2 regions of the Cupriavidus sp. 01T418 genome follow, and region 2 is predicted to be linked to the other one. Evidence: predicted binding sites of a transcription regulator. Region 2 holds the regulator's gene; the other holds the start of a gene.
What was found. Region 2 encodes FNR, which switches genes on or off when oxygen is low (the NO sensors DNR and NnrR bind a similar motif). Its sites were predicted from a motif close to TTGATNNNNATCAA; they were not measured.
Positions count from the first base shown of each region.

Region 1: a site for FNR is predicted at 2,975-2,988, ahead of AC1DQ3_RS13095 (universal stress protein). Genes of this name have one in related genera too.

Region 1 is NZ_JBFTQG010000010.1:4,190-19,900, forward strand. It holds gene AC1DQ3_RS13075 (flavodoxin family protein) at 1-105, opposite strand, end outside; gene AC1DQ3_RS13080 (lipid-binding SYLF domain-containing protein) at 116-721, opposite strand; gene AC1DQ3_RS13085 (BON domain-containing protein) at 718-1,371, opposite strand; gene AC1DQ3_RS13090 (universal stress protein) at 1,416-2,249, opposite strand; gene AC1DQ3_RS13095 (universal stress protein) at 2,338-2,820, opposite strand; partial or broken gene AC1DQ3_RS13100 (zinc-dependent alcohol dehydrogenase family protein) at 3,058-4,055, shown strand; gene AC1DQ3_RS13105 (universal stress protein) at 4,184-4,639, shown strand; gene AC1DQ3_RS13110 (L,D-transpeptidase family protein) at 4,686-6,266, shown strand; gene mepK (peptidoglycan L,D-endopeptidase MepK) at 6,315-6,884, shown strand; gene AC1DQ3_RS13120 (universal stress protein) at 7,096-7,527, opposite strand; partial or broken gene AC1DQ3_RS13125 (hypothetical protein) at 8,033-8,248, shown strand; gene ppk2 (polyphosphate kinase 2) at 8,295-9,098, shown strand; gene AC1DQ3_RS13135 (NADH-quinone oxidoreductase subunit B family protein) at 9,516-10,034, opposite strand; gene AC1DQ3_RS13140 (hydrogenase large subunit) at 10,034-11,581, opposite strand; gene AC1DQ3_RS13145 (hydrogenase 4 subunit F) at 11,586-13,040, opposite strand; gene AC1DQ3_RS13150 (formate hydrogenlyase) at 13,042-13,701, opposite strand; gene AC1DQ3_RS13155 (respiratory chain complex I subunit 1 family protein) at 13,703-14,650, opposite strand; gene hyfB (hydrogenase 4 subunit B) at 14,658-15,711, opposite strand, start outside.
Region 2 is NZ_JBFTQG010000022.1:50,859-65,720, reverse strand. It holds gene lpdA (dihydrolipoyl dehydrogenase) at 1-115, shown strand, start outside; gene zapE (cell division protein ZapE) at 266-1,363, shown strand; gene AC1DQ3_RS21070 (heavy metal translocating P-type ATPase) at 1,450-3,996, shown strand; gene ccoS (cbb3-type cytochrome oxidase assembly protein CcoS) at 4,000-4,146, shown strand; gene ccoN (cytochrome-c oxidase, cbb3-type subunit I) at 4,323-5,771, shown strand; gene ccoO (cytochrome-c oxidase, cbb3-type subunit II) at 5,791-6,465, shown strand; gene AC1DQ3_RS21050 (cbb3-type cytochrome oxidase subunit 3) at 6,469-6,672, shown strand; gene ccoP (cytochrome-c oxidase, cbb3-type subunit III) at 6,676-7,599, shown strand; gene ccoG (cytochrome c oxidase accessory protein CcoG) at 7,649-9,142, shown strand; gene AC1DQ3_RS21035 (FixH family protein) at 9,167-9,385, shown strand; gene AC1DQ3_RS21030 (hypothetical protein) at 9,388-9,633, shown strand; gene fnr (fumarate/nitrate reduction transcriptional regulator Fnr) at 9,702-10,427, opposite strand; gene AC1DQ3_RS21020 (sulfite exporter TauE/SafE family protein) at 10,566-11,324, shown strand; gene scpB (SMC-Scp complex subunit ScpB) at 11,906-12,949, shown strand; gene rluB (23S rRNA pseudouridine(2605) synthase RluB) at 12,955-14,862, shown strand, end outside.

The DNA.
Region 1 (15,711 bases), on a different contig from region 2:
GTCGCCGACTTCCGCGATCGGCCAGCCGGTATGCGCCGCCAGTTCTTCCGCGGCCTGGCGCGCCGTGCCGGTGCGCGAGTAATAAACAATCAGGATCTTTTCCATCGATGGCTCCTCAGCTCTCGATCCGCGTTATCCGCGTGCCGACCAGCGACAGGTTGATCATGATGCCGCTGTTGGTCAGCACGAAGCCCACAATGTCGCCTCGAACGGTATTGCTATCTAGGCTGGCACCGATGCCCAGGCTCAGGATCGATACCGATCCGTCCACACCCACGGTCCAGCCCCGACTGGCTCGAAAGCGCTCAAGCGCCTGCTCCGTCAGGAACACCAGCACAACAGCCTTGGATCCCATGCCCGCCTGCGCCCCGAGCGAGGCACCGACGAGCCGGTAGTAGGTTTTGTCCCCACCCGCGCCACGCATCATGCCGTCACCCTGCTCCACGCCTGCCACCGCGCCGCCGGCAAGCACATCGGGAAAGACCAGCACGCCGCTGGACTTGCCCACCAAGGCCCGCGCGCCAGGATTGCGTGCGTACAGGCGCGCCAGCACGGCTTCGCAGTGTGTATCGAGCTCGTCGGCATCCAGCACGAGCTTGTTGGTGGCACCTGCCCACGCGGCCGCCGGCAGGCCTGCGGCGTAGCACAGCACGGCAGCCCCGGCGAGCGCCAGGCATGCCAGACGCCGCTGCATGGCCGCAGGCTGCAATGAGGGGATCATGGCCCCACCATCATGCGGTCCACCACTTGAGTCACACCCGGTGCGGACCACGCCGTCTCGCGGGCGGCGCGGATCTCGGCCCAGTTGCGCAGCGTGCCGGACAACGTGACCGTGCTGCCATCGACGGCGATGCGCAGGTGCGCGGCATCGGCAATTGCCTGGCGCGAGAGCGCATTGGTAATGCGCTGCGCGAGATCTGCTGGAACGACCGTCGGCCTCACGCTGATGCCATTGACAACGTTGGCCACGCCGCGCACCCGACGCACCATGTTGGCAGCTGCAGCACGCTGGTAACCATGGTCCACCTCGCCCGTCAGCGTGACGGCGCCCTGTTCCACCATCACCTTGATGGCATCGGACGGTATGGCGATGCTCCACTGCAGCGCGTTTTCGATCCCGCGCGCGATATCCGCATCAGACCGCTGCTCCTCGGGTGACATGCGCACGTCGAGCTCGACCGCCACCGCGCGGACGCCGGGAACACGCTGCACCGCCTCTTCCACGGCGTGCTTCGCGGCGAAGCTGTCAAGCTGGCCGCTCAAGCTCAYCACGCCATCGTTGACCTGAACACCGATGCCCTCGGCGCGGATTTCCGGATCCCACTCCAACTCCTCGCAGACGTCCTGCTTGAGTTGCGCATCGCTTTTCATCGCGTTCTCCTGTACGTTCGTGCGCGCCGGCAACGTGCCGGCAATCAATGTGACATCAGCACCGGCACCGTCATGGTGTCCAGCAAAGTCTGTGTGACGCCGCCCAGTACCAACTCGCGTAGGCGCCCGCGTCCGTAGGCGCCCATCACCACCAGATCGGCGCCGAAATCCGCCGCGCGCGAGAGCAAAGTCTCGCCGATGGCGATGTCCGATCCTTCCTGGCAGTGTTCGATGCCTGCTTGGACACCATGGCTTGCCAGCGCAGCCACGGCATGGCTCGGCGGGCTCGCATCGGGCCGCGCGCCCGCGCCGCCTTGCGCGCAAAGCACCTTGGCCTCGCCACCTGCGATCAGGGGCATGGCGTCGTGCAAGGCACGCGCGGCCTCGCGTCCGCCGTTCCATGCCACCACGGCACGTGCGCCGGGGACGGCGAATTGCCCGGCGAATGGAATGACAAGGACCGGCCTACCCCCGTCGAGGATGATGCTTTCCAGGAACTGGGTCGCGACAAAGCTGTCCGGGTCGGCCGGATCGTATTGCCCGGCAACGACAAGGTCGGCCTCGCGCACTTCGCGCAGTGCCATCATCAGGGGGTCGCCCTCCACTGCGCGCCACTCGGTTTCCACCCCGACTTCCTGCGTTGCGGCCTCGAAGTGACGGCGCACTTCCTCGCGGGCGTCGCTGCGCCGCTGGCGATCCTCTTCGATATAAGCAGCAGCGCCTTCCATCGTGTAGAACCAAGTGGGATCCGGCATAAAGCCCGCAAACAGTCCGATCAGCCGCGCATGGCGGGCCACGGCGAGCCGGGCAGCGATTTCAAGCCGGTCCAGCGCGCGTGGGCTGGTGTCCATGTGAACCATGATGCTGGCGTAGTCCATGACATTCCTGTGCGGTTTGAGAGCCTGCATCCAGTCTAGGAAACGCCTGGATACGGCTATTGACTCAGGTCAAGCCAGTGACTCCCGCTTACGCCGACTTCGCGCCAGCGCTCCCTTCTGCCAACGGCGCGTGCACCAGCAATACCGGCTGGCGGCATTGCCTGACCAGCCCCTCCGCCACGCTGCCCATCAGCAGGCGCCGCACGCCGCGGCGCCCGTGTGTGCCCACAACAAGCAAGTCGGCGCCCGTCTGTTGCGCCACCTGCTCGATGGCGTTGGCGACGTCGCCCAGCGCCAGCGGTTCGTCCACCATCAGCGCGTTGCATGGCACCTTCTGGGCCGCAGCCTTGGTCTTGGCCTCGTCCAGCAGGATCTGTCCACCCTCGAGCAGGCTGGCGCGCAGGTCTGTCAGGTCGACATAGCCCACCTCGTACCTGAGATAGCTGTTATCGATCACATGCACCACCGTCAGCTCAGAGCCTAGCGCAGTCGCCAGGCGAAGCGCCTCCTCCAGTGCCCGATTGGCCGATTCGCTGCCATCCACGGCAACCAGTATCTTGCTGTACATCATGCACCTCCTGCATCAGGGAAATCTGCGGATGGCCGGCACGGACACGCCTGCACGCCGCCCTTGGATGCATCTAGTGTGTATGCTCGGACGCGCGCGGTGTTGATGCGGATCATGGCATCCGCAACTTTATGGGGCGCCCGCCTGGCGCACGCCATTGACGCGAATCAAGCGGCGGCGGCGGGCTTCGCCTAGCATGAATGCTGGGTGCCTCTGGGGGCGTTCGCGGAGGATGGCAACATGCAAGATACGATGCGTGCGATGATCTTCGACGGTGCCGGGCCGGCCCTGCGCCTGGCGCGCRTCCCCGTGCCGGTGCCCGGCCCCGGCGAAGTGCGTATCGCAGTGAGCACCTGCGGCGTCTGCCGCACCGACCTGCACATTCTCGACGGCGAACTCGCGCACCCTAAGGCGGCGCTGATTCCCGGACACGAAATTGTTGGCAGGGTCGAGTCCTGTGGCGCAAGCGTGACGGGCCTTGCCCCGGGCGACCGGGTAGGCGTGCCCTGGCTCGGGGGCACTGCGACTATTGCGCGGCCAATCGCGAAAACCTGTGCGATGCGCCGCAGCTCACCGGCTATACGCGCGACGGCAGCTACGCCGAGTACGTGGTGGCCGACAGCCGCTATTGCTTCCCCATCCCGGAGCAATACGACGACGAACATGCAGCGCCCTTGCTGTGCGCGGGCCTGATTGGTTACCGCACGCTGTGCATGGCGGGGGACGCCCGTGACGTCCGGTCTATCGGCATCTACGGCTTTGGCGCGGCAGCCCACCTGGTGGCGCAGATCGCCGTAGCTCAACAGCGCGAGATCTTCGCCTTCACACGCCCCGGCGACACCGCCGCCTGCCAGCTCGCCCGCGACACCGGGGCCTGCTGGACCGGTCCGAGCGACCAGCCCGCGCCGCAGCCGCTCGATGCCGCGCTGATCTTCGCGCCAGTGGGTGCGCTGGTGCCGCTGGCACTGCAAGCCGTCGCCAAGGGCGGCAAGGTGGTTTGCGGTGGCATCCACATGAGCGATATTCCGGCCTTCCCTTATCGCCTGCTATGGGAGGAGCGGTCGATCGTGTCGGTGGCCAACCTCACGCGCAATGACGGGCTGGAACTGATGCGAATCGCCCGGGCCACGCCGCTGCACACCACCACGACAGTCTATCCACTGGAGCAGGCCTATGCCGCACTGGCCGACCTGCGCGCTGGCCGCCTGGCCGGCGCGGCGGTACTGCGCATCACCTAGTCTGCCTGCTGCCGGTGTGCGGGCAGGTGCTTGATGCAGGTCAATACGTCATCTGGCTCGCCCCCTATGCTGCAGATGACGGTGGCGCCCATGCGCGCGCACTTATATCCAGCCAGGAGGCACGAACCATGTACCAGAGAATATTGCTCGCGGTGGACGGCAGCCGCTCTTCGGACCTTGCCCTGAGTGAGGCCATCACGGTGGCCAAGGCGACTGGCAGCGAGGTCAAGGTGCTGTTCGTGGCGGACGACAGCGATGTCTTCTTCTCCGTGGGCGGCTACGACCCCCACAAACTGATGGAAGGCATTCTCGCCGCGGGGCGCGATGCGCTGGCCGCGGCCGCCACGCGCCTAGCGCAGGCCGGCATCTCGCATATGACGAAGATTTTCGAGAAACCCGTTTCCCCCGGGCAGATATCCACCACCATCGTGGACGAAGCCGATCGTTGGAGTGCGGATCTCATCGTGATCGGCACGCACGGCCGCCGCGGCTTCCGGCGCCTTATCATGGGCAGCGTGGCCGAAGGCGTGGTGCACAAGAGCAACAAGCCTGTGCTGATGGTCCGTAGCGAGATCCAGGAATGAACGTGAAACGCAAACGACTGGCGCCGTGCTGGCGGCGCGCGGGTTGATGCGAGGCGTCTCACTGACCCGCAGCGCTGGCACGCCCAGGATCGTGGCGGGCTTGCTGGCCGCATGGGCCTTGAGCTGGCATGCGGGAGCGCTGGCTGAGGACGCCGCGCTCTGGTTTTCGCAGAGCCGCCCCACTGCCGACGCACGGCAGGCTGCGAACATCCTGGCCGCCGCCGCGGCCGACGGGCTGGAACCCCGCGACTATGACGCCGACGGCCTGCAACGTGCGCTTGGCCAGGCCGCGCAAGGGCCGCCACTGGCGCCGGAAGCCGAGGCGCGGCTTGAAGGCCATCTGACGGCGGCAATGCTGCGCTATCTGTCCGACCTGCACGGCGGCCGCGTCGAGCCGCGTAAGATCCACGAGAATTTTGCCGCCGCAACGGATGAGCAGTTCGAGCCCTCGGCCTACCTGCACGCAGCCGTCACCAGGCACGACCTGCCCAAGGCCGTCCAGCAGGCGGCACCGTCGTTCCCGCTGTACGGCACCCTGCGCGAGGCGCTCGCCCGCTACCGGGCGCTGGTAGGTGATCCGGCCTGGCAGGCACCGCTGCCGCCGCTACCCGGCAAGAAGCTGGCGTACGGCCAAGCCTACGCTGGCATGCCGGTCCTGACGCGGCGGCTGATCGCGATGGGCGACCTGCCTACGGGCACACCCGTCCCGGAACGCTATGAGGGCGCGGTGATGGAGGGGGTCAAGGCATTCCAGGCCCGCCACGGGCTGGAGACCGATGGCGCTATCGGCGCCGGCACGCTAGCGCAGCTGAATGTCTCGCCCGCCAGCCGCGTACGGCAAATCGAACTGACGCTGGAGCGCCTTCGCTGGACGCCGCTGCTGGAGGGCCCGCGCATGATCGTGGTCAACGTGCCGGAGTTCGTGCTGCGCGCCTATGAAGTCCACGACGGCAACGTTCAGGTCAAGGTGGAGATGAAGGTCATCGTCGGCAAGGCGCTCGACACGCGAACACCACTCTTCAAGGAGCACATGCGTTTCATCGAGTTCAGCCCATATTGGAACGTGCCACCCTCTATTGCGCACGCGGAAACCCTGCCCAGGCTGCGCCGCGACCCCGGCTATTTTGAGCGGCAGGGCTTCGAGTTCGTTGGTGCCGACGGCAAGGCGGTGACAACGCTGTCGGCGGCCAGCCTGGATGCCGTCCAGCGGGGGCAGATGCGCATCCGGCAGCGCCCGGGGCCGATGAATGCGCTTGGGGACATCAAGTTTATCTTCCCCAACAACGACAACATCTACCTGCATCACACGCCCGCGCCCAAGCTGTTCACGCGGGACCGGCGCGACCTTAGCCATGGCTGCATCCGGGTCGAGGAACCGGTGGCTCTGGCCAGCTTTGTGCTGCAGGACACACCCGACTGGACCGAAGCGCGCATTCGCGAGGCCATGGACAAAGGGCAATCCAGCACGCTGCGGTTGCAGCAGCCGCTGCCGGTGGTGCTCGCGTACGGCACGGCCATCGTCAAGGCCGACGGGCGCACCTTTTTCTTCTCCGATATCTACGGGCTTGACCGGCTACTGGACGACGCGCTGCGGCAACGGTCCGCGAACCTGCGGACTTCCTCCTAGAGCGCCACGCGCGCAAGATTGAGCCAATAAGCAAAAAGGGAGTGTTCGATGATCAGGCCCCCCAGCGACCCTCGCCGACTGTTCCTGCGCCGCACAGGCGAACTCGCCCTGGCCGGCGTGCTGCTGCCGCTATCGGCCCACCCCGTGCTTGCGGCCCTGGCAACGTTGCCGGGCGCCCGCAGCCTCGCCTTCGACCATACCCACACCGGCGAGCGCATTGACATCGTCTACGCTATGGGCGAACAGTTTGTGCCCGAGTCGCTGGCCATGCTCAATCGATTCCTGCGCGATCACTACTCCGGCGAAATCGGGGCAATCGACCCGCAACTGTTCGCGCTGCTCTACCGTCTGAAGCAGACACTATCCTGCGAAGCGCCCTTCCAGGTCATTTCTGGCTATCGCAGCCCTGTTACAAACGCGCGCCTGCGCAAAACGGGCGGCGGCGGCGTCGCCACCCATAGCCTGCATATGGACGGCAAGGCCATCGATATCCGCTTGCCCGGCGTGCCGCTGGCGGATCTGCGCGATGCCGCCCTGTCGCTGCGCGGCGGCGGTGTGGGCTTCTATCCGCAAGAGCAGTTCGTGCATGCGGATACGGGACGCGTGCGGGATTGGTAAGCGGCAAGGCTCTGTCGCGTTCGCTTGCGCGCGCTCGGCCCGCCGCAGAGCGGCTTCCAATTCGGCCCGCAGGCGCCCCCGCTCTGCCTGCTCCGCTGCTCCCCACTGCCGGCTGAAGGTCGCGCTGGGCTTCCGCCTCGCTCGCCTGCAGCCGCGCCTCGGCCCGCTCGCCGATGGCCACCTCGTTGGCGGCCTGCACCACATCCGCAGCTCACGCTTCCTGCGGTGCCCTAACAAGCATGACAGGCACCTTGCACTGGCGTACAAGCGCTTCGGCCACACTCCCCATCAGCAGCCGAGTCACGCCCCGACGTCCGTGGGTGCCGATCACGACGAGTTGAGCGTGGCTGCCTTCCACGGCTTGCTGGATCTGGCTGGCAACGTCACCGAGCGCCACGATGTCGTCGACCATGACGACATGGCAGTGCAAGTTCTTTGCTTCGGCATTCGCCTGTGCTGCGGTCAGCAGTTCCTGGCCCCTCCTGACCAGACCTGCCCGGACCTCCGCCTGTTCATAACCGCTGTCAACGACGTGAACGATCTCCAACTCCGCGCCGCAGGCGCCGGCAATGCTGATCGCCTCTTCCAGGGCCTGATCGCTGCAGTGGCTGCCGTCGATCGCCACCGAGATTTTCGTGTACATGCGCCAGCTCCTTCAGGATTGCTGCATTGTGTTCAGCCTGCTGCAAAGCATCACGCCCCCGCGGCCGCATCGCCCCATCTGCTGACCAATCAGTCCGACAATTGCACTGGTACGGTCATCGACTCCGCGATCAGATCGGTGTTCTGGTCTGCGGCCCGGGCGAACTGCCTCTAGCCGACACGCTTACTGTCGCAGACGCACGGAAATGCGTCTCGACATCATGGCGCGCATCCTGTGACTGGATGGTGTTATAGCCACATCCAGTGAGGCTCGCACAAAGTACCTCATCCTTTGGCGGCCTCCCCGATGAAGGCACATGAAGCCAGGAATCCATTAAAACGTCCCGCGAGGGTCAGGCGCCGCCGCTAATCTGGCTTTCCGCATTAATCCTAGGTCGCGCGGATGACAGGTATCTTGATCTTCCTCAACAACAGGTTAGTCGCTCGCACATAGGGTCTTCCAGACGACGTGCCAATCGCAGTCAGATTCGCCGCTCGGGGCGAGGCATAGAATGACTACAGTGCGCTTGGTGGCGCAGATGATTGATGCCGAGGTCAGACAGATACTGGCCGATGCGAACAGGCGAGTGAAGCAAACACTCCTGGCAAGTCGGAATAAACTAGATGCACTGGCGAAGCTACTGCTCGAGCAAGAGGTCGTAGATCGGCCTGCGCTGGACTTGCTTTTTTCTGACAAAGTTACCTCACTGACAGCAGGGTAGCGCTCTGTAGAGGCTGCCGAGACGTCGGACTTACGGAACCGGAACAATGAAAACGAAGGCAAGTTGCCGCGGCAGTGAGGCTGAAGTCAGTTCGCTTTCGCATGAGAAATACGAAGGGGAACTGCATCTACTTCAGATTGAGTTAGTGAAGCTGCAGAAGCACTTCCTCGGCTGCAACGACAGGATACTGGTAGTTTTTGAGGGGCGAGATGCTTCCGGGAAGGATGGAACGATTAAGCGCATCGTTGAGCATCTCAGTCCGCGTGAAACTCGTGTAGTCGCCCTCGGGAAGCCTTCCGACCGCGACCGAGGCTCATGGTATTTCCAACGCTTTGCGGCGCAACTGCCTGCCTCCGGAGAATTTACGCTCTTTAACCGCAGTTGGTATAACCGGGCTGGTGTCGAGCACGTGATGGGATTTTGCACCGATGCCGAGCATGAGGAATTCATGTCTAGCGCCCCAGAATTTGAAGGCATGCTGATGCGCTCCGGCATTCGCCTCATCAAATACTACCTGGACATCACCAAGCCGGAACAGAAGAGGCGACTTGAGGACCGCCGGCGCGACCCGCTAAAGCAGTGGAAGATAAGCTCCATCGACGAGCAGGCGGTCGGGCTTTGGAATAAGTACAGCAAGGCTCGAAACGAGATGTTTGCTCGCACCAACGATGTCGTGCCATGGAACGTCGTGTGTGCAGACGATAAACGCCTGGCGCGCCTCAATGTCATCAAGGATTTGCTGCATCGTCTTCACTATGCGAACAAGGATGAAGAACTGATTCGTCCAAGCCGGCAGATTGTGTTTCCCTATTCCGACGAGCACCTGCTGAGCGGAGCCATTGCGAAATGAATCGTTGGCCGGACATTGTCTTTGTGCTCGCAGCCGTCGACATTTGCCGCGAGTTCGATATCTCATTCGACGAGACGTCCGCGGCTGACCGCTTCGCTCTCCGGCACACTCGCGTCATCAACTCGCTGATCGGTCTAGTGCTGGCGGTGTTCGTTGAAGGATCCTTTGCCGCGACTCCATTCAAGGATGCGAATGTAGCTCTGTCTCCCCAGTTGAACCTAATGGTTGCAGTCGTGACTGGACTGGCAATCTTCGTTGTTCATGGTACGCACCCCGCGGGGCTTTGTCGCAAGTCCGGAAGGGAAAATTATCCACAGAAGCTGTGGATAACTAAAGGCTGCAGGCGACCATAGCGACGCGGATTCGGGGCGCGTTGCTTCCCCTATCGTGATCCTCCAAGACTATCGTTTAGATGACTTAGCTTTTGTGCCGCTCCACGGCGGCTAGTATCCCCCGGAGGATCTCGATGGGGGTAGGCGGGCAGCCTGGCACAGCGACGTCGACGGGGATCACGTTGGCGACGCGACCGCAACTCGCATAGCTCTCGCCGAAGATGCCGCCCGTACAGCCGCAGTCACCCACCGCGACCACGAGTTTCGGCTCCGGCGTCGCGTCATAGGTACGCCGCAAAGCCTCTTCCATGTGGCGCGAGACCGGTCCGGTCACCAGCAGCATGTCAGCATGGCGCGGGCTGGCAACGAATTTGATGCCAAGCCCCTCAATGTTGTAGTAGGGGTTGCTGAGTGCATGGATTTCCAGCTCGCAGCCGTTGCACGAGCCTGCATCGACCTCCCTGATCGTGAGCGCCTGACCAAGAATGTCGAGGATGTCCTGGTGGACACGTTGAATCGCGGCGCCGCCATCGGCATCGACGACCTGGGGCGCTGGCTCGGTAACGATACCGGTGCGGGCAATTTGTTTGAGGATGAGCCACATTAGAGATCGTGCCCGGAATAGCTGAGATTGAAGGATTTATTGATCAGCGGAAAGTCCGGAACGATGTTGCCAATGACGGCGTGCTCAAGCACCGGCCAGTTCTGCCAGGAGGGATCATGGCAGTGGCAACGCAGGATCCGGCCGTCTGCGCCGATTTCGAGCGCCACAAGGACTTCGCCGCGCCAGCCCTCCACCCAGCCTGCCCCGATGGAAATCGCGTCCTGTGCCCGGATCCCGGCATGGATTGCGCCGCCTGGCAGTTCCGAGCAGATGGCGCGAATGAGCCGCAGGGACTCAATGGTCTCGTCAAAGCGCATTGCCACGCGTGCAGCGACATCACCATCGCGGTGCTTGGCCATCGTGACGTCTAACCGGTCATAGGGTGGCCACGCGTGGTCGCAGCGCAGGTCCGCCGCTTGCGCGCTGGCGCGCCCGGCGAGCCCCGCGAGGCCAAGCTGGGCGGCAAGTTGTGGCGTTACCCTTCCCGTGGCGCGAAAGCGGTCCTGCAGCCCGGCATGCTCGTCATACACGATCCGCAGTGCGCGGACCTCGCGCTCGATGCCGTCGCACTGCTTGCGAAGCCAATCCAGCATCGGCGGCGTCAGATCGATCGCAACACCTCCGGGCACCACGGCATCCATCATGAACCTGTGGCCGAAAGCTTCCCCGGACAGCCGCTGCCAGTTCTCGCGCAATCGCGAGAACTGCGCCAATCCGAAGGCCAATCCAGCGTCATTGCCCAACGCACCAAGGTCACCCAGGTGGTTGGCCACACGCTCGCGTTCCAGCATCATGGCGCGCAACCAGACCGCCCTTGCCGGTATCCCGGTGCCGGACGCCGATTCGAGCGCCATACAGTAAGCCCAGGCATAGGCCACTGTCGAGTCACCCGAGATACGGCCTGCGAGCCGGTAAGCTTCGATAGGCGCAAATTCGGTGAACCGGCGCTCGATGCCCTTGTGCGTGTAGCCGAGGTGGGCTTCAAGCCGCAGCACCTTCTCACCGACGACGGAGAAGCGGAAATGGCCAGGTTCGATGATGCCGGCATGCACCGGGCCGACGGCGATCTCATGCACGCCATCACCCTCGACGCGTACGAAGGGATAGTCCGCCGGCAGCCTGCCCGCGGCGGCCTGCGGTTGCGTCCCGTGTTGCAGGGGGAATGACCCTGGCGGCCACAGGCCATGGTCCAGCCAAGGGCGCTGGTCGTGGCTGCCTTGCACATGGATGCCCAGGAGGTCAGCCATGGCGCGCTGCATCCGTCCGGCACATGGGAAGATGAGGCCCAGATCCGGAACCCCTTGCGCCGGGTCGCCGAGCCGCAGTTCGAGCCAGACCAGTCCCTCCGGTACGGCATACGCGGCACATGCCGCCAACGTCCCTCCCGCGGCGCTGCGGTCAACGCCCCACACGGAAATGAGGCGCCCGCCCGTGTTGGCAACCGTGCGCGCTGCCGCGCTCCATGCGTCGGGACTGGCCAGCCCGTGCCATACCGGCAGCGGTGCCGGCAGGCGATGCAGGTCGAGTCCGAGTTCAAACAGCGCCATGCGCTCAACTCCCCAGCATGGCGGCCGCCTGGCGGTACCACGCATCCAGATACGGCGGGATATAGAGACCCAGCATCAAACCAAGTGCGAGGTGCAAGAACACCGGGACCAGCGCCGGTGGGTGCGCCAGGGGCTTCAGGGTAGTCTCGCCGAAGACCATCGGCTGCACGCGACTGAACACTGACGCAAAGGCCAAGCCGAGCGCGACCAGCAGGAAGGGCGTGGCCCAGGGTTGCTCACGCATTGCGGTGGTGACGATCAGGAACTCGCTGGCGAACACGCCGAAGGGCGGCATGCCCAGAATAGCCAGTACGCCAAGCATCAGGCCCCAGCCGACCGTGGGACTGACCCGGATCAGCCCGCGGATCTCGTCCATGACCTGCGTGCCCGCTTTCTGCGCCGCATGACCGACGGCGAAGAAGATCGCGGACTTGACCAGCGAATGTACCGTCATGTGCAGCAGTCCGGCGAAGCTGGCGATCGGGCCGCCCATGCCGAAAGCGAAGGTCATCATGCCCATATGTTCGATGGACGAATAGGCGAACATGCGCTTGACGTCCCGCTGGCGGATGAGGAGGAAGACCGCTGCCACGACGGAAACCAGGCCGAAGCCCATCATCAGGTGGCCTGTGAGATGGTTTTTCAGCGCCCCGTCCGTCAACACCTTGCAGCGCAGGATAGCGTAGAGGGCCACATTGAGCAGCAGGCCGGACAGCACGGCGGAAACGGGGGTCGGCCCCTCCGCATGCGCGTCCGGCAGCCAGTTGTGCACCGGCACCAGGCCGACCTTGGTGCCATAGCCGATGAACAGGAAAGCGAATGCCAGGGTGATGATATTCGGGTCCAGCCGGCCCTTGACCGCATCGAGATTGGTCCACAGCAGCGCGCCGCCCTCGGGGCCAATGACCTGCTCGGCCGCCATGTAGAGCAGCACCGTGCCAAAGAGCGCTTGGGCGATACCCACGCCGCACAGGATGAAGTACTTCCAGGCCGCCTCGAGGCTGGCTGCGGTCCGGTAGACGCTGACCAACAGTACCGTGGTCAGCGTGGCGGCCTCCATCGCGACCCACACGATGCCCATGTTGTTGGTCGTCAACGCCAGCAGCATCGTAAAGGTGAATAGCTGGTACATGCTGTGGTACAGGCGCAGCCGCGGCGGCGTCATCTTGCCGTGGTCGCGCTCCACGCGCATGTAAGGCCGCGAGAAGATCGACGTGGTCAGGCCCACGAACGCGGTCAGCGTGACGAGAAACACGTTCAAGGCGTCTATGTAGAACGCACGGTCCCACACGAGCGTGGGACCGTCGTCGATGATCCGACCGGTGAGCCAGCAGGCCGCGATGAAGGTGCCCAGGCTGAACGCGACGTTGACGTCACGCGCATGATCGCGATGACCGACCAGCGCCAGCACCAGCCCGCCGGCGAGCGGAGTTGCAAGCAGGAAGGCTAGCGCAATCAACTCAGTCCTCCTTCAGCTTCTCGAGGTGGCGGATGTCCAGGCTGTCGAACTGCTCGCGGATCTGGAACATGAACACGCCCAGGATCAGCACGCCGATCAGCACATCCAGCGCAATGCCAAGTTCAACTACCATCGGCATGCCGTAGGTCGCCGAGGTAGCGGCGAAGAACAAGCCATTCTCCATTGCCAGGAAGCCGATGACCTGCGGTATTGCCTTCGAGCGGGTAATCATCATCAGGAACGACAGCAGTACGCAGGCCAGTGCGATGCCGAGCGTGCCGCTGGCCAGCTTCACCGACAGCCGCGAGATCGGCATGGCCAGGTTGAACGCGAAGATCACCACCAGGATGCCGATCAGCATGATGGTCGGGATATTGATCAGCGTCTCCACGTCCCAACGGATATCAAGCCGGTCGATGACGCGGTGCAGGAGATAGGGAATCAGCAGCACCTTGAGCACGAAAGTCACGCCAGCCGACAGGTACAGGTCCGGCTGCCGGGTCACATAGCCAACCACGGCTGTCGCCAATGCCAGGGTGGCGCCCTGCAGCGTGAACAGGTGGATTAGCGATAGGACGCGGCGCTGTGAGATCATCCCGAAGGCGAGGATGAGCAGGACCGCACCAAGCAGGTTGACGAACTGGGTCAGCAAGGTGCTCATGTCAGCGGGCAAGCAGCAAATGCACCAGCATGCCGATCACCGCCAGCAAGAAGGCGGTGGCCAGGAACTCGGGGACGCGGAAGATGCGCATCTTGGCACTCACTGTCTCCAGCGTGGCAAGCAGGATGCCGCCCACGGTGAGTTTGAACAGCAGCGCCGGCAGCGCCAGCAGCATGGACAACGGCGCCTGGGCCTCTGCGATGCCCCAGGGGAAGAACAACGCCAGTCCGATACAGGAGTAGGCGAACAGCTTCAGGCTTGACGCCCACTCGATGAGTGCCAGGTGGCGGCCCGAGTACTCCAGGAGGAGTGCCTCATGAATCATCGTCAGCTCCAGATGCGTGGCGGGGTTATCGACCGGTACTCGGGCGTTCTCCGCCAGCGAGACCATGGTGAAGGCAACGCCGGAAAAGGCCAGTCCGGGGTAGATCGCGAGGTCACGATGGGCGAGTGTCTCGACAATGGTGGTGAGCGATGTCGACTTGGAGACTAGCGAGGCCGAGAACAGCACCATCAGCAATGCGGGTTCGGCAAGAAACCCGATCAGCATCTCGCGCCGCGCCCCCAGGGTGCCGAAGGCCGTGCCGATGTCCATCGCGGCCAGCGAAATGAAAACCCGCGCCAGCGCGAACAGGCCGACCAGCGCGATCGCGTCGGCCGCAGGCGCCAGCGGAAGGTCGGTCGACAACGTAGGGATGATCGCGCATGCCAGTGCCATGCAGCCGAACACCACGTAGGGCGTGGCGCGGAACAGCGGCGACGCGTTGTCGGCCACCACCGATTCCTTGTTGAACAGTTTGTGCAGCGTGCGATACGGCTGCCAGCAGCTGGGCGCGGATTTGTTCTGCAACCAGGCACGCCATTGATTGACCCAGCCCGTTAGTAGCGGCGCCAGGGCGATCGAAATCACGATTTCGAGCGACTGCGACAGCAAGCCGGAGACCGTCATGGAAACCTCATCGCATCACTGCCAGCAGCGTGGCAATCAGTGTCAGGAAGCTATACAGCAGATACACCGAGATGCGCCCCTGCTGCATCAGGCCGGCCAGTCGCGCCAGGTATGAAGCCAATTCGACCGTGGGTAGGTACAGCCAGCGCCAGAAGCGGTCCTCGATGGTCACGCGGTAGCGCGGCTGTTCGTCGAATGGTGTCGGCAGGTCGCGCTGCATCAGAAAGAAGGGTTCGAAGATCTGACGTATCGGCTGGCCGAAGCCCTCGGCGGTATCCTGCATGCGCGCGGTGCCCCAGGGAAACCCGCAGGCCCATGGCGGGCCGCGGCGAAGCCTGCCGTGGTACAGCCAGCGCACGAACAGGTAGGCTAGCGCGAAGCTACCCAGGATGCCGAGTAGGAAGATCACCGGCCCGTAACTGGCCTGCCCCAGGCTGGTCGGCGCCAGTAGCCAGCCGCTGGCAGCCGCTCGGGCGCCCAGGCCGGTGGCGACCAGTTGCTTCGTCACCGGGTCGATCAACTGGATGAACTGCGTCGGCAGCAGGCCAAGCGCCACGCAACCGAGCGCTAGCCACACCATGCCTGCACGCTCCCAGGGACCGGCGTCATGCGCGTGGGCGAGCTTACTCTCGCGCGGCTGGCCGAGGAAGATCACACCGAAGAACTTGACCATCGTGTAGCCGGCCAGCGCCGCCACCAGCGCGATCAGCGCGGCGACCACCGGGATCAGCATGGTCAGAAGCGGAACCGGCAGGCCTGGCGTGAACAAGAAGCTCTGCAGCAGCAGCCACTCCGACACGAAACCGCCGAGCGGAGGCAGGCCGGCGCTGGCCAGCACCCCCAGTAGCGTGAGCCAGCCAACCCAGGGCATGTACCGAATCAGTCCGCCCAATTTGCCGAGATTTCGCTCGGAGGTGGCATGCAGCACGCTGCCCGTGCCGAGGAAGAGCAGGCTCTTGAAGAAGGCGTGGCTCGCGACGTGATAGAGCGTCGCGGTCAGGGCCAGTGCCGCCATCGGCTTCATGTCATAGGCCGAGAAGATCAGGGTCAGGCCCGTGGCG
Region 2 (14,862 bases):
GGAGTTCAAGGCCGCCAGCGAAGACATCGGCCGCACCTGCCACCCGCATCCGTCGATGTCGGAAGTCATGCGCGAAGCCGCACTCGCTGTCGACAAGCGCCAGCTCAATATGTAAGGCATTCGCCTTCGTATTGTTGAGTACCGGCGCGCCGCTCCAGCGGCGCGCCGTTTTCGCTTTCGGGGCGACAGGGGCAGATTGCCCCGCCGTGTGTCCCCGATCCTCATCCAGGCCGGAGCCTGCCGGCATCCGGCGCGAGCAGTCAGCATGAACGTCCGTGAGTACTACGAGCAGGAACTGAAGCAACGCGGCTACACGTCCGATGAGGCGCAACTGCGCGCCGTCGAGCGGCTGCAGCAATGCTATGACGAGTGGGTCGCATACAAGAGCCGGCGCAACAGCACGCTGAAGAAGCTGCTGGTGCATCCGGATGTGCCCAAGGGCGTCTACCTGTGGGGTGGGGTGGGGCGGGGCAAGTCCTTCCTGATGGACAGCTTCTATACCTGCGTGCCGCTGGTGCGCAAGACGCGCCTGCACTTCCATGAATTCATGCGCGAAGTCCATCGCCAGCTGGAAGAGCTGCGCGGCCGCCCGGACCCGCTGGACGAACTGGCCAAGCGCATCGCGCGGCGTTTCCGCCTGATCTGCTTCGATGAATTCCACGTCAGCGATGTGGCCGATGCGATGATCCTGCACCGCCTGCTGCAGCAACTGTTCGACAACGGCGTGCAGTTCGTGATGACGTCCAACTACCGGCCGGACCTGCTGTATCCGGATGGACTGCATCGTGACCGCGTGCTGCCGGCGATCTCGCTGTTGCAGCAGAAGCTCGACGTGCTCAATGTGGACGCCGGCATCGACTACCGCAAGCGAGCGCTCGAACAGGTCGATGCGTATCACACGCCGCTGGGCCCCGAGGCCAGCTCGGCGCTGCGCCACGCCTTTACCAGCATCGCCGGCGTGGCCGATGAATCGCCCATCCTGCATATCGAACACCGCGAACTGCGCGCGCTGCGCAAGGCGGGTGGAGCGGTCTGGTTCGATTTCAATACGCTGTGCGGCGGCCCGCGCTCGCAGAACGATTATCTGGAGCTGGCCACCCAGTTCCACACGGTGATTCTTTCCGATGTGCCCAGGATGACGCCGCGCATGTCCTCCGAAGCGCGGCGCTTCACCTGGTTGATCGACGTCTTCTACGATCACAAGGTCAAGCTGCTGATCTCGGCGGAAGTGCCTGCCGATGAACTTTATACCGAAGGCCAGATGTCCAACGAGTTCAGCCGCACGGTCTCGCGCATCATCGAGATGCAATCGCGCGAATACCTCGAAGCGCCGCGCCGTACGGTCGATACCTCGCTGACCTGAGGCGGCCATCCCGCCGCACGCTTGATCTGTATCAAGGCGGCTTGCAGCCGGGGCTCTTACCATGCAGTTGGTAAAAATGAGTCCCGATGCCGCCTTCTCCTGCCTGTTCCTTGTCCAATCCGCCACCTGCCAGCGCAGGCGGCGCGTCGGCGGCCGTCGCGCATGAAGGCTGTTTTCACTGCGGCCAGCCGTTGCCGGCCGCCGAGCCGGCCCTGCACGCCAGCATCGACGGCAAGGACCGATCCTTCTGCTGCGGCGGTTGCCAGGCCCTGGCGCAGACCCTGCACGCGGCCGGGTTCGGGCACTTGTATGGCGATCAGGCCCGCTTCGCCCGACCCATCGACGACGCGGCGCGGCGCGAGGCCGAGCCCGTGTGGTCCGCCTATGACACTGAAGAGTTGCGGGCCCAGTTCGTGCGCCCGCTCGATGAGCGCCGTGCCGAAATCACGCTGGCGCCGGAGAATATCCGTTGCGCGGCCTGTGCCTGGCTGATCGAGCAGCACCTGGGCAGCCTGCCGGGCGTGGAATCGGTGATCGCCAATGTGGCGACCCGCCGCGTGGTGGTGCGCTGGCGCGCGGCTGAACAGCCTGTTTCCGCCTTGCTCGCCGCGCTGGCCGGCATTGGTTACCTGGCGTGGCCGTTCGAGCTATCGCGCTCGGACCAGCATGACCGCCACGCGCGCCGTGGCCTGCTGATGCGCATGGCGGTAGCCATGCTGGGCATGATGCAGGTGATGATGTACGCCTGGCCCATCTACACCCATGAAGCCACCATCGATCCCGGCCAGCTGCAGTTGATGCGCTGGGCCAGCCTGGTGCTGACGCTGCCGGTGGTGCTGTACTCGGCTTCGCCGATCTTCGCCGGGGCGTGGCGCAGCCTCAGGCAGCGCCACCTTGGCATGGACGTGCCAGTGGCGATCGGCGTCGGTGCGGGCTTTCTCGCCAGCAGCGTGGCCACGCTGCGGGGCACCGGCGAGGTGTACTTCGATTCGGTCACCATGTTCGTGGCGTTCCTGCTACTGGCGCGTTACCTGGAATTGCGCGTGCGCCAGGCATCGCGCAGCGGCGCGGAGATGCTGGCACGGCAGCTGCCGGCCACCTGCGAGCGCCTGCCGGCCAAGGGCGGGGCGGGCGAGCGGGTGCCGGTGGCCCGCCTGCGCGCGGGCGACCTGATTCGTGTCAAGGCCGGTGAGGTGGTGCCCGCCGATGCCACCGTTGTCGCCGGCGCCAGCGAACTGGACGAGTCCATGCTGACGGGCGAGAGCCGCCCGGTGCCGCGTGGCATCGGCGATCCGGTGCTGGCCGGCTGCTTCAATACCGCTAGTCCGCTTGAGTTGCGCGTGGCGCAGGCAGGCGCGGCGACCCGGCTGGCCGAAATCGTCGCCGTGCTGGACCGCGCGCTGGCCGAGAAGCCGCGCCTGGCCACCCTGGCCGACCGTGTGGCGGGCTGGTTCGTCGGCATCCTGCTGGTGCTGGCCGCGCTGGCCGGCACCGTATGGTGGGCCTGGATCGACCCGTCGCGCGCGCTGCTGGTGACGGTGGCGGTGCTGGTGGTGAGCTGCCCGTGCGCGCTCTCGCTGGCTACGCCTGCCGCGCTGGCCGCCGCGGGCGCCGCGCTTTCGCGCCGGGGCTTGTTGTTGACGCGTGGCCATGCGCTGGAGACGCTGGCCAGCGTGACGGACGTGGTGCTCGACAAGACCGGTACGCTCACGCAAGGACGTTTCGCGCTGGTGCGGACGCATCCCGTGGGGGATGCGGATCCTGCCGCCAGCCTGAGCCTGGCCGCGGCCATCGAACGCTCCGGCGAGCACCCGGTCGCGCGCGGCATCGTGGAGGCAGCGCAGGCGCAGGGGCTGATACGCGAGTCCCACGTTATCGGCGCCGTGCGCAATGTCCCGGGACAGGGTCTTGAAGCCGAGGTGGATGGCGAGTTGCTGCGCCTCGGCCGGCGTGAGTTCGTGGCCGCCCTGGCCAGCGGCGCGATGGGTAACGCCGGCGCGGATGCCACCCCGGCCGCTGGCGAACGTTGCGGTGCAACCCTGGTGTGGCAGGGCACTGCCGCCGGTGCGCAAGCCGTATACGAACTGGCCGACGTCGAACGCGCACAGTCGGCGCGATTGCTCGCGCAACTGCGCGTGCTCGGCGTGACCTGCCACCTAGTGTCGGGCGATACGCCGGCCACGGTCGGCTGGTGGGCCGATCATTTCATGATGCCGCGCCGCGAAGGCGGCGTGACGCCCGAAGGCAAGCGCGACTACGTGGCGAACCTGCAGCGCGGTGGTGCGGTAGTGCTGGCCGTGGGCGATGGCATCAACGATGCGCCGGTGCTGGCGCAGGCGCAGGTGTCGATCGCCATCGGCAGCGGCGCCCCGCTGGCGCAGGCCGGCGCCGACGCCGTGTTGACCCATGGCCGCATTGCCGAGATCGCAAACGCGCTGCAGCTGGCCCGGCGCACCCGCCGCGTGGTGCGCCAGAACCTTGGCTGGGCCTTTGCCTATAACGTGATCGCCATCCCGCTGGCGGCGACCGGCTATGTCACCGCCTGGATGGCGGGCATCGGCATGTCGGTGTCGTCGCTGCTGGTGGTGGCCAACGCCTGGCGCCTGCTGCGCGCGGGCAAGCCCGGAGACTGATGCATGGACATGCTCTACGTGCTGGTGCCGATGAGCCTGGTGCTGGTGGCCGTGATCGCCGGCGCGCTCTGGTGGGCGCTGCATGCCGGCCAATACGATGACCTCGACCGGCCCGGCGAGGCCATCCTGCTCGACAACGACAAGCCCTGATCCATCGCGGCCGCGCTTTGGCCGAAGCCGGCAGGATGCGCCAAAGCCGATTGCAGTGCCCGGCGGTGTTCACCACCCGCTCTCCTCATGTGCCCTTGATACAGATCAAGACGTCCGGAGCGTGTTTTTCCTACAGTCACTACATCAATTCATGTTTATCCAATCTGGGGGTCTGAATGGCTGTCACCGCCGCGTATTCTCGCGCCGACACCTTCAATTACGGCGTTGTGCGGCAATTTGCCGTCATGACGGTAGTGTGGGGGATTGTCGGTATGGCCGTCGGCGTTTTGCTCGCGGCGCAGTTGATCTGGCCGGAGCTTAACTTCAACACGCCATGGCTGTCCTTCGGGCGCCTGCGGCCGCTGCATACCAATGCGGTCATCTTCGCCTTCGGCGGCAGCGCGTTGTTCGCCACCTCGTACTACATCGTGCAGCGTACCTGCCAGGCGCGGCTGTTCTGCGGCCCGCTGGCGGCGTTCACGTTCTGGGGCTGGCAACTGGTGATCGTCGGCGCGGCCATCACGCTGCCGATGGGCTTCACCAGCTCGAAGGAATACGCCGAACTCGAATGGCCGATCGACATCCTGATCACGCTGGTCTGGATCGCCTACGCCATCGTGTTCTTCGGCACCATCATGAAGCGCAAGACCCGCCATATCTACGTGGCCAACTGGTTCTTCGGCGCCTACATCCTGACCATCGCCATCCTGCATATCGTCAACAACGTCGAGATGCCGGTGACGATGTGGAAGTCCTACTCGGCTTACGCCGGCGTGCAGGACGCCATGGTGCAGTGGTGGTACGGCCATAACGCGGTGGGCTTCTTCCTGACCACCAGCTTCCTGGGCATGATGTATTACTTCATCCCCAAGCAGGCCGGCCGCCCGATCTACTCCTACCGGCTGTCGATCGTTCACTTCTGGGCGCTCAACTTCACCTATATGTGGGCGGGCCCCCACCACCTGCAGTACACCTCGCTGCCGGACTGGGCGCAATCCCTTGGCATGGTGTTCTCGCTGATCCTGCTGGCGCCTTCGTGGGGCGGCATGATCAACGGCATCATGACCTTGTCGGGTGCCTGGCACAAGCTGCGCACCGATCCCATCCTCAAGTTCCTGGTGGTGGCGCTGTCCTTCTACGGCATGGCGACCTTCGAAGGCTCGATGATGTCGATCAAGACCGTCAACGCGCTGTCGCATTACACGGACTGGACCATCGGCCACGTGCACTCCGGCGCGCTGGGCTGGGTCGCGATGATCTCCATCGGCTCGCTCTACTACCTGATCCCGCGGCTGTTCGGCGAGAAGGAGATGTACAGCGTGCGCCTGATCGAGTTGCACTTCTGGATCGCCACCCTCGGCGTGGTGCTGTACATCGCCTCGATGTGGATCGCCGGCGTGATGGAAGGCCTGATGTGGCGCGCCACCCAGCCCGACGGCACGCTGACCTACGCCTTCGTGGAAGCGGTCAAGGCCAAGTACCCGTTCTATCTGATCCGCTTGCTCGGCGGCCTGTGCTTCCTTTCCGGCATGCTGCTGATGGCCTACAACGTGGCCCGGACCATCATCGGCAGGTCCGCCGTGGATGCGTCGATCCCGACCAGCGTTACCGCCTCCGCCCATTGATCATTCCAGGATGGAAACGATGTCCGAAAAAAGAAGCTTTTTTACGCACGAGACCCTGGAGAAGAACATCGGCTGGCTGATCCTCTGCACCATCCTGGTGGTCAGCATCGCCGGGCTGGTCCAGATCGTACCGCTGTTCTTCCAGCATTCCACCACGGAGCCTGATGCGGGGATCAAGCCATATTCGCCGCTGCGCCTGATGGGCCGCGATATCTATATCCGCGAGGGCTGCGTGGGCTGCCATTCGCAGCAGGTGCGCACGCTGCAGGGCGATGTCGAACGCTATGGCCACTATTCGACGGCCGGCGAGTCGGTCTACGACCATCCCTTCCTCTGGGGCTCCAAGCGTACCGGTCCCGACCTGGCGCGCGTGGGCGGTCGCTACTCGGACGACTGGCAGCGTATCCACCTGCGCAATCCGCGCGACGTGGTGCCGGAATCGGTGATGCCGTCCTATCCGTGGCTCGAGAAGGCGCGGCTGCAGACCAGCGATATCCGCGGCCGCATGCGTGCGCTCAGGCGGCTGGGCGTGCCCTATACCGACGCCGAGATCGAGCAGGCGCCCGCCACGCTGGCAGGCAAGACCGAAGAAGACGCGATGGTCGCCTACCTGCAGGAACTTGGCATCACCAAGCGCAACGTACGCGTGGATACCGCGGCGGCCCAGCCCGCGGCCGCGCCGGCCAGGGAGTAAGCCATGGCAATGATCACTGCGTTTTCCACCGTGGTCTCGCTGCTGGCGTTTCTCGCGATCTGCTGGTGGGCCTGGTCGTCCGGCCGCAAGGCCGCCAACCAGGAGTCGGCCATGCTGCCTTTCGCCTTGCCCGACGAGCCCCTGGCCGCGAGCCACGACGGCCGGCATCGTGCCGGCGGCGCAAACAATTCCAGGCAGGAACACTGAGTCATGAGCGACTTCTTCACGGATTTCTGGGGTTATTACATCGCCGCCATCGCGCTGGTCGGCATCGTCTGGTGCATGTGGCTGCTGTTCTCCCAGCGCAAGGTGGCCAAGGTGGTCGGTGCCACCGAAGACACCGGCCACGTGTGGGACGGCGACCTGCGCGAGCTGAACAATCCGCTGCCGCGCTGGTGGATGTGGATGTTCCTGCTGGCGTGCCTCTTTGGCCTGGCCTACCTGGTGCTTTTCCCCGGTTTGGGTTCCTACCCCGGCGTGCTCAAGACATCCAGCCGGGTCGAACTGGAGGCGCACCGCAAGGCGGCCGAGCAGCTGCAGCGCGAGGTCTATGGCAAGTACATGCAGATGGAAATCAGGCAGGTGGCGGCTGAACCGGCCGCGCGCGAGATCGGGCAGCGCCTGTTCCTCAACTACTGCGCGCAGTGCCACGGCTCCGACGCGCGCGGCAGCCGCGGCTTTCCCAACCTGACCGATAACGACTGGCTGTACGGCGGCGACCCCGCCACCATCGCCCAGACCATCACCAAGGGCCGCAACGGCGTGATGCCGTCCTTCGCCTCGACCATCGACGCCAGGCTGGCCGGCGACGTGGCGCAATACGTGCGCTCGCTGTCGGGCCTGGCGTCCGACCCGATCCGCGCCTCGCGCGGCGAGAGCACGTTCAAGTCCACCTGCGCGGCCTGCCATGGATCCACCGGCAAGGGCAACCAGGCGCTTGGCGCGCCCAACCTGTCGGACAAGACCTGGCTGTATGGCAGTTCGGAGGCGACCATTGTCGACGCCATCCTGAAGGGCCATGACAACCATATGCCGGCACAGGAGGAAATCCTGACGCCAGAGCGCATCCGCATGCTGACTGCCTACGTTTGGGGGCTGTCGAACAACGCGGCAGGCGCGGAGGGCGGGCAATGAACCGCGACGCCTGCCCTTGGAGCCGGTATGCCGGTGGGGATGATCGCCCATGAACGCCCGGGAACCGGAACCGCCGGGAAAGAGCGGGGCCACATGGGCGCCGCTTCGGGAGCCCGCATCGGCCACGGCGGATGCGGAAACCTCGGACGCAACGCTCTACGAAGTCCGCCGCAAGATCTATCCGCGCTCGGTCAAGGGTGCGTTTTCGCGCTGGCGGGTCTGGATGGTGGTCCTGACCCAGCTGTTTTTCTACGGCATGCCCTGGCTGCAATGGAACGGCCGCCAGGCCATGCTGTTCGATCTCGGCGCGCGCAAGTTCTACATCCTGGGCCTGGTGCTGTGGCCGCAGGATGTGATCTACCTGTCCGTGCTGCTGGTGATCTCCGCGCTATCGCTGTTCCTGTTCACGGCGATCGCGGGGCGCCTGTTCTGCGGCTACGCCTGTCCGCAGACGGTGTACACCGAGATCTTCATGTGGATCGAGCGGCATGTCGAAGGCGACCGCTTCGCACGCATCCGCCTGGACGGCGATCCGTGGAGCGCGCGCAAGCTGCGGCTAAAAGCCGCCAAGCACACGCTCTGGATCGTGATCGCGCTGTGGACCGGCTTTACCTTCGTTGGCTACTTCTCGCCCATTCGCGAGTTGGGTGGCCACGTGCTGAGCCTGTCGCTGGGCCCGTGGCAAACGTTCTGGACGCTGTTCTATGCCTTCGCCACCTGGGGCAACGCCGGCTTCATGCGCGAGCAGGTCTGCAAGTACATGTGTCCGTATGCACGCTTCCAGAGCGTGATGGTCGACCGCGACACCTATGTGGTGACCTATGACGCGGGTCGCGGCGAGCCGCGCGGCAGCCGCTCGCGCAAGGCCGATCACAAGGCTTCAGGGCTTGGCGATTGCGTGAACTGCAGCATCTGCGTGCAGGTCTGCCCCACCGGCATCGATATCCGCGATGGCCTGCAGTACGACTGCATCGGTTGCGGCGCCTGCATCGACGCCTGCAACCAGGTCATGGACAAGATGGCGTATCCGCGCGGGCTGATCCGCTACACCTCGGAGAACGCCATGCGCAGCGCGTTGCCCGAGCCGGAGGCGCGCAAGCGCCTGGTTCGTCCGCGCACGATGGTGTACTCCGTGATCTGGCTGGCCCTGGTTGCCGGCTTCATGGTGTCACTGGCGATGCGCACGCCGCTCAAGGTAGACATCATTCGCGACCGCGGCGCGCTGGGCAGGGAAGTGGAGGGGCGCTGGATCGAGAACGTCTATCGCGTGCAACTGATCAATACGAGCGAAGCGCCGATGCATGTGGCCATCCGCGCGGACAGCGACGACCTGAAGGGCCTGGCCGTGGAATACGACCACGCTGCCGGCAATCTCGCGCCCACGTCCAACCGCCTGATCCCCGTTCGCGTGCGCGTGCCGATCGAAGCCGCCGGCCAGGGTAACCACAAGATCCAGGTGACGGTGACCGCGGCAGGCGATGGCGGCGCAAGCGGTGCGCGGATCAGCCAGGGCACCAGCTTTATCGTCCCGCGCAACCTTTGAATCCAGAAAACTACAGGAGGCCTGATGATGCAGCAAAGCAATCCCTGGTGGAAGGAGCCCTGGCCCTGGCTGCTGATAAGCGGGCCCTTGCTGGCGATGGTAGCCTGCGGGGTCACGATCTGGCTGGCCGTGACACACCCGGACCAGCCCATCGTCGATGGCGTGTCGCGCCATGGACTGGTGGTCGAGAAGGCAGGCACCACGGCACGGCAAGCTGCGCCGGCCACGGCGCAGGTGAAGTGACCATGAGACTGCGCTGGCTGATGTGGGTGCTATGGCCCGGCTTCCTGGTTGCCGGGCTGACGACGGCCCTGGTATTTTCCATGGTCGATCCCGGTGACCTGCGCTTTTTCGGGCAACCGGTCGAGGCGTCGCGCGAGGCGGCCTACACCGTGGGCTTCCTGGTCGCGTGGGCGCTCTGTTCGCTGTCGAGTGGATTGACCTTGTACACCATGCCCACGCGGCTGGCGCAGACCGACGAACTGGAGTGAGGGCGATGCGCGGCTGCCAAAGCCGCGGGAGCCGGATGGCTCTGCGCGGCAGGCCGATGTTTGCCGGCCTAGCAGGACTTGTTGACGATCTGCTTGATGCCCGTCATGTCGACCAGCTTGACGTGGCGCTGGCGGATCTGGATCAGCCCGGCTTCCGCAAATCGGGAGAACAGGCGGCTGACGGTCTCGAGCTTGAGCCCGAGGTAGCTGCCGATTTRCTCGCGGCTCATGCGCAGCACGAACTCGGAGGCCGAATAGCCGCGCGCGGAAAGCCGCTCCGACAGGTTGAGCAGGAAGGCGGCAAGGCGCTCCTCGGCGCGCATCGAGCCCAGCGTGATCAGCATCACCTGGTCCTGCGAGATTTCCTTGCTCATCAGCCGCATGAACTGATGCTGCAGCGAGGGGAGCACATTGGACAGCGACTGGAGCTCGCCGAAGCGCACCACGCAGACTTCGGTATCCTCGAGTGCGGTGGCGTCCGATGCGTGCTGCATCTCGCCGAGGCCGTCGAGCCCGACGACTTCGCCGGGGAGGTGGAAGCCCGTGATCTGCGAGCGGCCATCCTCCATCGTCAGGTGGGTCTTGAGCGTGCCGAAGCGAATCGCATAGACGGCGCTAAGCGGATCGCCGAGGCGGTACAGGGTCTCGCCCTTGCGTACGCGCACGCGCTCCTGCACCAGCGAATCCATTTTTTCGAGGTCCTGCTGCGACATGCCGACGGGCAGGCAGAGCTGTCCCAGCGAGCAAGTGGAGCAGCGGGGCGACATCTCGGTAATGGGAATGGATGTTGGCAATTGGGGCCTGTCGGTTTAGCGCAATCAATCAAGCGCGGAGTAGCAGGCGCTGGGCTTCATATTGATAGCGCCTCCTGGAGGCCCGGGGGCGCGTTGGACGCATTTTACCGCGCCAGGTGATGTGGTTGGGAGGGGAAGTTGACCATAGGCGTACTTTTCAGCGTATTTACCCTGGCTTTGCTGGGCGGCGCGCATTGCGCGGCCATGTGCGGCGGGATTGCGCTTGCCGCCGAGCAGGGTGGTGTTGCAAGCGTGCCTGCCACCGTGCTGCGCCGGCCAGGCCATTGGCTGCTCGAGCTGCTGGTCATGCATGCCGGGCGGTTGAGCATGTATGCGCTGTTGGGGGCCTTGCTGGGCGCCTTGGGCGCAGGCGCCTGGAAGGCCCAGTACCTGCCGCTGCAACGCTGGATGTTCGGGGTCGGCAGCGTCATGCTGGTGTTGTCGGGTTTAAGGATGCTGCGCGGGCGCGTCGTGGCGGCTGCCTGGCTGGAGCGGCTGGCCGCCCGTGGCGCCGGCTGCTTGCTCCGCGGTTTTTCCGCCGCTGTCGCGCGCCTTGTACCCATGAGCTTGCCGCAGGGCCGGCTGCCGCGGCGCTACGGCATGGGACTGGCCTGGGGGCTGGTGCCATGCGGCATGGTCTATGGCGCCCTGGCGATGGCGCTGCTGGCCGGGAATGCACCTTCCGGGGCGCTGGTGATGGCCGTGTTCGGCCTGGGCACCTTGCCGAATCTATTGCTTATCTCGGGCCTGTCAGGCTACCTCAGGCAGTTGTCGCGCCGTCCGGCGGTACGTACGGGCGCCGGTCTCGCGGTGGCAGCTCTCGGCGTCGTCGGAGTGGCGCGTGCGTTGCTTTTGCCGGAGACGCTGGCCGCGCACGGCTTCTGCCTGGTCTTCTGATACGCCGCTTCATGGCGTATCGCGCACTTGGTCAGGTGACTGCCTGCGTGAATCGGTTGCAGGTTTGCCAGGGAATGCCATACAATCGCAAGAACAGCGATATCGCGCAGCGTATTTCATCGTGGCATCGTCAGGTAGCATTCGCACTCAGGGATGCATGCCAGAACACCCGGGTACGTACTACCGCCAGGGACCGTTCCCCATCCGCCGTCCAGTTCAAAAGATTATTTGGTTCAAAAGACCAGCCACGGCAGGGCGGGTGAAACAGGCCAGGCAGGCCCGATATCCGTATTTTCTTGCACCTGGAGCGACGGACGTCGCACCGGACAGGTCCGCCACATCAGGGGGAAGGCGCGACGCAAGGGCTCTGTCGACCGGCAGGTAAAGCCGGTGGCCGGGCGATCTCCCGCCGGACAGGTCCGGCACCCGATGCAAAAAAGAAAGCGCACGACTGCATGCATCAAGCATTGCAATTGGCTGCGCGGTCAGATGGCGGTGGCAATTCCAACCGCTGAACCCAATCTCCAGTGCGTCCGGGCTTGTCCGGGGCGCAGGTGCAAAGACAGGCTGCACGCAATCACATGAATACCCAAGAGGCGAAGATCGTCCTCGAGACCGCGCTGATCTGTGCGCAGGAACCCTTGCGCGTCCATGACCTGCGCCGGCTTTTTGCCGACGATGTTGGTGCCGATAGCATCCGGGTGCTGCTCGAAGAACTGCGCCGCGACTGGGAACAGCGCGGCGTGGAACTCGTGGCGCTGGCCAGTGGCTGGCGCTTCCAGAGCCGCCCGGTCATGCGCGAATACCTGGACCGGCTGAATCCTGAAAAGCCGCCGAAGTATTCCCGCGCGGTGATGGAGACGCTGGCGATCATCGCTTATCGGCAGCCGGTCACGCGCGGCGACATCGAGGAAATCCGCGGTGTCGCGGTGGGCACCGAAGTCGTGAAGAAGCTCGAGGACCGCAGCTGGATCGAGGTGATCGGTCACCGCGACGTGCCGGGCCGGCCAGCGCTGTATGCCACCACCAAGAATTTTCTTGATGATCTTGGCCTGCGCACGCTGGACGAACTGCCGCCGCTCGAAGATGTCCAGGCGCAGACGCAAGCCGCGTTGCTGAACCAGGAGCCCATCGATTTCGAGGCGCTGGGTACCGTGCCGGCCGGAAGCGACGAAGAAGCGTTCGCGGAGGCAGGCAGCCAGGCAATCGGGACCGGCATCGAGGCTCTCGATGCAGGTGACGTGCGCGAAGTAACCCGGCCGGCGGCGTCCGTCCCCGATGTCCTTGAGGCTGGCGCTGCGCAAGGCATCGCCGGTCTGGTGGATGCGTTTGAAAAGAAAGAGGCTCTGGTGCAAGCGCGAGCCGCGCCTGGGCCCGAGGCCGAAGTGCCGGCGACGCCGGAGCCAGGGATCGAGCCGGAGTCCGCCGAGCCCCTGGGGGCACGGCTTGACGACTCAGCCGTGGAGCAAGCCGTCGGTGACGGCGAAACCAATGAGCAAGCGGAAGCACCCGCCAACGGTTACCACGAGCAAGTGGCCTCCGGCGAGCAGGAGTCCGAAGTCCCGGGGGCGTCCAAGACGAATCCGGCGCACCCCAGCGAGCACGACGAGCGCGTGTCCAACTGAACACCATGCAACATCCGAATGTGAATACCTTGTCCGATTCTGTTGATCAAGACGTCCGCCAGGCGGATAAGCCGGCCGGCGATGCCGGCAACGGCGCCGAAGGCGGCGCCGGCACCGAGGGCGCGCCGCGCCGCAAGGGCCTGCGCCGTGGCTTGCGCAATCTGGTGGCGACGCGCCGCCAGGCCGCGCACGACCGCGACGGCGAGCGTGCCGCGGATGGCGAGGCCACTGCCGCCGCGGGCGGTCCGGATGCGGGCGCCGCGGCGGACGCGCAAGCCGGGCGTGGCGACGGCGTGAGGAAGGGACGTACGCGCGGCAAGCGCAAGCCCGCCGAAGGCGAATCAGTGCAAGCTGGCGAGCAGCAGGGCGAACGCCCTGCGCCGCGAGGCGGCCGCCGCCATGTCAGCGCCGATGCAGGCGAAGGCGTGAGCGAAGCCGGCGGCGAAGCAGCTGGCGAGCGCCAGCGCGACGGAGCCCGCGGCAATCCCAATGGCGCGCGCAAGCGCAGGCCGCAGCAAGGCCAGCAACAGGGCCAGCAGCAGGGCGCGGCCAGGCGCGGCGGTGCCGACGGGCAGCAGGGCGGCCCGCGCCAGGCGGGCAAGGGAAACAAAGGCAGGGGCGGTGCGCAGCGCCCGGCCCCGGGTGTGCCCGAAAAGGCACCCGCGGCCGTGGCCGCGGGCGGCGAGGACCTGTTCCGCTTCGTCATCTCCGGCCAGTACGACCAGGAAGATGCCAGCGGCGGCGCGCATGCCAAGGTCAAGCCGGTGCGGGAACTCTCGGCGGATGACGATGCGCCCAAGCTGCACAAGGTGCTGGCCGAGGGTGGCCTGGGCTCGCGCCGCGAGATGGAAGAGCTGATCCTGCAGGGACGCGTCTCGGTCAACGGCCTGCCGGCCCATATTGGCCAGCGCATCCTGCCGGCCGACCAGGTTCGCGTCAACGGCAAGCTGATTCACCGCCGGGTGTCGACCAAGCCGCCGCGCGTGCTGCTGTACCACAAGCCGGCGGGCGAGATCGTCAGCCAGTCGGATCCCGAAGGCCGTCCGACCGTGTTCGACAGCCTGCCGCGCATCAAGGCAGGGAAGTGGGTGGCCGTGGGCCGCCTGGACTTCAACACCGAAGGGCTGCTGATCTTTACCTCCTCGGGCGATATCGCCAACAAATTCATGCATCCGCGCTACGGCGTGGAGCGCGAGTATGCGGTGCGCACGCTGGGCGAGCTGGCCGAGGCCGATCGCCAGCGCTTGCTGCATGGCATCAAGCTCGATGACGGTGAAGCCAATTTCCTGCGCATCGCCGACGGCGGTGGCGAGGGCATCAACCACTGGTACCACGTGGCGCTGACCGAAGGCCGCAACCGCGAAGTACGCCGCATGTTCGAGGCCGTAGGCCTGACCGTGTCGCGCCTGATTCGTACCCGGTACGGCCAGTTCCTGCTGCCCCGCGGCCTCAAGCGTGGCCGCTGGCAGGAACTCGCGGCGGATGACGTGCGCGCGCTGATGGCATCCATCGGCCTGAAGGCGCCCGGCAAGGGCGATAGCATGCCCAAGGGCGGCAGCAAGGTAGGCGGCCGCCAGCAGCGTACCGAGGCGGCGATTGCCGGCATGCCGATGCCGACCGGCATGGATGGCCTGCCGCGCGTCAACAGGAATAACGGTCCGCGCGGCAGTGGCGCCGGCCGTGGTCAGCCCGATCCGATGCAGACCTCGATGGGTTATATCGGCGGCCCGACCTTGCTGACTTCGCACACCACCAAGTTTGGTGGTGGCGCGGCGGGTTCGCCGCGTGGTCCCGGTGGTCCGGGGCGTGGCGGTGGCCGGGGCGGCCGAGGCACGAATGGACCCATGGGCCCGATGGGGGGTATGGGCGGTATGGGTGGCATGGGCGGTGGCCAAGGCCGTTCCCAGCGTCGC